2 regions of the Cellulomonas pasadenensis genome follow, and region 1 is predicted to be linked to the other one. Evidence: riboswitches for the same ligand, from Rfam matches in the RefSeq annotation. Region 1 holds a riboswitch; the other holds the start of a gene.
What was found. A riboswitch is a leader RNA that binds a small molecule or an ion and turns the genes downstream of it on or off. The one in region 1 is predicted to bind ZMP and ZTP.
Positions count from the first base shown of each region.

Region 1 (2,191 bases):
CGCACGGCGTGCTGCGTGCCGTCGACCCACGCGGCGCCGACCACCTGCCCGCGGTCGTTCACGTCGTTGGCGTCCGTGCGCCCGCCCAGGCCCTCGAGCGGCGTCATGACGCCCCGGCGCCACCGGAACGCGACCGGCTCGCCGCCGAACGCCCCGGACGAGCCGACGAGCTCGCCGCGGTCGCTGAGCCCGGTGACGACGACGAACGTGTGGTCGGGGCTCAGCGGGTCGAGCAGCCACAGCCGGGAGCCGTCCCAGAACGCGGCGCGGCCGTCCACGTCGCCCGCGATCTGCCCCCGGTCGTTGATCAGACGTGCGCCGGTCAGGCCCCCGGGCAACGGCGACACCCGCCCGCCCCGCACGACGTGCGTCGTGGTGACGACGACGCCGTGGTCGTTCACGTCCCACGCGCACTCGTCCACGCCCAGGTCGACCAGGCCGGCCGGCCGGCGCGCCGCGACGTGCGCGGCGGCGGCGTCGCCCTCGGCCGCCTGCCGGACCAGCCGGTGCGCCACGCCCTCGGCGGCGACGGTGCCGGTGACCGCGGTGCTCATGGGTGCGCTGCTGACGGGTGCGGTGCCGGTCGGTGCGGCGGCGGCCGCCCCCGCGGCCGGGACCGTGACGGCCAGCGCGGTCGCGAGCACGGCGGTGACGAGTGCGGACATGGTGCCCCCCGGGGTCCTCGCCCACCCGCCCCTGGGGTGGGCCGCTACCGATGGTGCGCCCGGGACGAAGCGGGCACAACGGTCGGCGCGGGAGTTCACCCCGCGTCCGGCCCCGCGCCCCGGCCGCTAGACTGGACGGCGGTCGTGACTGGCGCAGGTGGAGGCAACCACCGGGGAGCGGCCGCAGCAGCCTCGACCGTGCACCGCCCGCCTGGGTGCCCGGCGTCCTCGTTCGACGCTGCCCCCCGGGAGACGCCATGTCCGACGCGCCCACGCCCACCGCCGACGCCACGCGCCGCCCCGTGCGCCGCGCCCTGCTGTCCGTGTACGACAAGACCGGCCTGGTCGAGCTCGCCACCGCGCTGCACCGCGCCGGCGTGGAGCTCGTGTCGACCGGCTCCACGGCCGCCACGGTCGCCGCGGCGGGGGTCCCCGTGACGCGCGTCGAGGACCTCACGGGCTTCCCGGAGTGCCTCGACGGCCGCGTCAAGACGCTGCACCCGCGCGTGCACGCCGGCATCCTCGCGGACACGCGGCGGCCCGAGCACCTCGCCCAGCTGCAGGAGCTCGGCGTCGCGCCCTTCGAGCTCGTCGTGGTGAACCTGTACCCGTTCACGCAGACCGTCGCGTCCGGCGCCGACGTCGACGCGTGCGTCGAGCAGATCGACATCGGTGGCCCGTCGATGGTGCGCGCCGCCGCGAAGAACCACCCGAGCGTCGCGGTCGTCGTCGAGCCGTCGCGGTACGACGAGGTCGTCGCCGCGGTCGCCGCCGGCGGCTTCACGCGCGCCGAGCGCACGCGGCTCGCGGCGCAGGCGTTCGTGCACACGGCCACGTACGACGTGGCCGTGGCGTCGTGGATGGGCAACGTCGCGACGACGACCGACGAGGTCGACGGCGTGAGCACGGGCTTCCCCGCGTGGGTCGGCGCGACGTGGGACCGGTCGGACGTCCTGCGCTACGGCGAGAATCCGCACCAGCGGGCGGCGCTGTACACCTCCGGGCACGGGCCCGGCGGGCTCGCGCAGGCGACCCAGCTGCACGGCAAGGCCATGAGCTACAACAACTACGTCGACGCCGACGCGGCGTGGCGGGCCGCGCACGACCACGACGCCCCGACCGTCGCGATCATCAAGCACGCCAACCCGTGCGGCATCGCGGTCGGCACCGACGTCGCCGACGCCCACGCCAAGGCGCACGCCTGCGACCCGGTGTCCGCGTTCGGCGGCGTCATCGCCACCAACCAGGTCGTGACGCGAGCCGCCGCCGAGCAGATCGCGCCCGTCTTCACCGAGGTCGTCGTGGCGCCGGGCTTCGACGACGACGCGCTCGCGGTCCTGCAGCAGAAGAAGAACGTGCGCCTGCTCGTCGTCGACACGCCGCCCGTGGGCGGCGTCGAGATGCGCGCCGTGTCCGGCGGGCTGCTGCTGCAGTCGGTCGACCGGCTCGACGCGCCCGGCGACGACCCGTCGACGTGGACCCTCGCCGCCGGCGAGCCGGCGGACGAGGCGACGCTCGCGGACCTG
Region 1 is NZ_JBFTEP010000158.1:3,375-5,565, forward strand. It holds gene AB6N23_RS16220 (hypothetical protein) at 1-665, opposite strand, end outside; ZMP/ZTP riboswitch at 800-889, shown strand; gene purH (bifunctional phosphoribosylaminoimidazolecarboxamide formyltransferase/IMP cyclohydrolase) at 923-2,191, shown strand, end outside.

Region 2 (2,191 bases), on a different contig from region 1:
CTCCCCCGCTCAGTACTGCCGCAGGCCGGCGTACAGCGGGAACGCCTCGGTCAGCTTGCGCACGCGGGCGCGCAGCGCGTCGACGTCCGCACCGGAGCCCTCCACCAGCGCGGTCGCGATGATGTCGGCGACCTCGGTGAACTCGGCGTCGCCGAGACCGCGGGTCGCGAGCGCGGGCGTGCCGATGCGCAGGCCGGACGTGACGCGCGGCGGGCGCGGGTCGAACGGGACGGCGTTGCGGTTGACCGTCACGCCCACCGCGTGCAGGAGGTCCTCCGCCTGCTGGCCGTCGAGCGCGGAGTGGCGCAGGTCGACGAGCACGAGGTGGACGTCGGTGCCGCCGGTGAGGACGGAGACGCCGGCCGCGGCGACGTCCGGCGCGGTGAGGCGCTCGGCGATGATGCGGGCGCCGTCCATCGTGCGCTGCTGGCGGTCCTTGAAGTCGTCCGTGCCCGCGACCTTGAACGCGACGGCCTTCGCGGCGATCACGTGCATGAGCGGGCCGCCCTGCTGGCCCGGGAAGACGGCGGAGTCGATCTTCTTGGCGTACTCCTCGCGCGACAGGATGAAGCCGGAGCGCGGGCCGCCGATCGTCTTGTGGACGGTGGAGGACACGACGTCGGCGTGCGGCACCGGCGACGGGTGCAGGTCCGCGGCGACGAGACCGGCGAAGTGCGCCATGTCGACCCAGAGCTTGGCGCCGACCTCGTCCGCGATCTCGCGGAACGCCGCGAAGTCGAGGTGGCGGGGGTACGCGGACCAGCCGCCGATGATGACGTCGGGGCGGTGCTCGAGCGCCGCCTTGCGGACCGCCTCCGGCTCGACGCGGAACGTCTGCGGGTCGACGCCGTACGCGGCGACGTCGTAGAGCTTGCCCGAGAAGTTGATGCGCATGCCGTGCGTGAGATGGCCGCCGTGCGCGAGGTCGAGGCCGAGGATCTTGTCGCCGGCGCTGATGAGCGCGTGCAGCACGGCCGCGTTGGCCGTCGCGCCCGAGTGCGGCTGGACGTTGGCGTGCTCGGCGCCGAACAGCGCCTTGGCGCGGTCGATCGCGATGGTCTCCGCGACGTCGACCTGCTCGCAGCCGCCGTAGTAGCGGCGGCCCGGGTAGCCCTCGGCGTACTTGTTGGTGAGCACGGAGCCCTGCGCCTGCAGGACGGCGCGCGGGACGAAGTTCTCGCTCGCGATCATCTCGAGCGTGTCCTGCTGGCGGGCGAGCTCGCCGTCGAGGACGGCGGCGATCTCGGGGTCGAGCTCGGAGATGTTCTGGTCGAGCAGGCTGTCGCTCATGCTGGGCTCCTGTCGCAGTCAACCGTGCGGGCGCACCGGGCACCCGCACACACGGAGTGCCGGTGTGGGGTGACCGAGGGGCCCAGGCGTCCGACCCGTTGGTCCAGCTGCTGCGTCGCTCCCCGGTGGTGACCCACCCGTTGCGCCAGTCACGACCCGCACAGCCTAGCAACCGAGGTCGGCGCCGACGGGCCGTCTCACGACGCGGCGGCGGGTCGCCCCGGGACCGTCGGCGCGGGGTGCGCAGGTGCCCGGGCCGTCGGTCCCGCGGGCACGGCGGCGCGCGTCACGACGTCGGCGGCAGGTCCTCCAGCCGCGCCAGCCAGCGCTTGAGGACGACCTCGAGGACCTCGGCGTCGCCCTCGTCGAGGAGCGCCAGCAGGCGGTGCTGGTTGGCGACGTGGTCCGTGAACGCGGCGTCGATGACGTCGCGGCCGCGCTCGGTCAGCTCCACGACGCGACCGCGGCCGTCGTGCTCGCTCACCCGACGGCGTACCAGCCCTGCGCCCTCGAGCCGGTCGACGCGCTTGGTCATCCCGCCGCTCGTGACGAGCGTGTGCTCCGCGAGCTCGCCGCACGAGTGCGCGTAGGGGGCGCCGGCGCGGCGGAGCGTGGCCAGGACGTCGAAGTCGCCCTCCGCCAGGCCGTGCCGCCGGTACACGGCGACGAGCTCGTCGTGGACGCGGAGCCCGACGCGGCTCAGGCGCCCGAACACGCCCTGCGTGCGGACGTCGAGGTCGGGCCGCTCGCGGGTCCACGCCGCGCGGACGCCGTCGACGAAGTCGGGCGGGAGGTCGGCAGCCGTCATGGGTGGATCTTATCTTCCCGGTCAGATAACTTGTCTTCCGTGGAAACTACCTGGCGCTGGTCGCTCGTCGCCGCGCTCGCCCCGGTCTCCTGG
Region 2 is NZ_JBFTEP010000021.1:17,133-19,323, reverse strand. It holds gene glyA (serine hydroxymethyltransferase) at 10-1,290, opposite strand; ZMP/ZTP riboswitch at 1,364-1,453, opposite strand; gene AB6N23_RS04920 (MarR family winged helix-turn-helix transcriptional regulator) at 1,577-2,098, opposite strand; gene AB6N23_RS04915 (DMT family transporter) at 2,138-2,191, shown strand, end outside.
Region 2: linked by a shared signal. The riboswitch ahead of glyA (serine hydroxymethyltransferase) and the one ahead of purH (bifunctional phosphoribosylaminoimidazolecarboxamide formyltransferase/IMP cyclohydrolase) in region 1 are both predicted to bind ZMP and ZTP.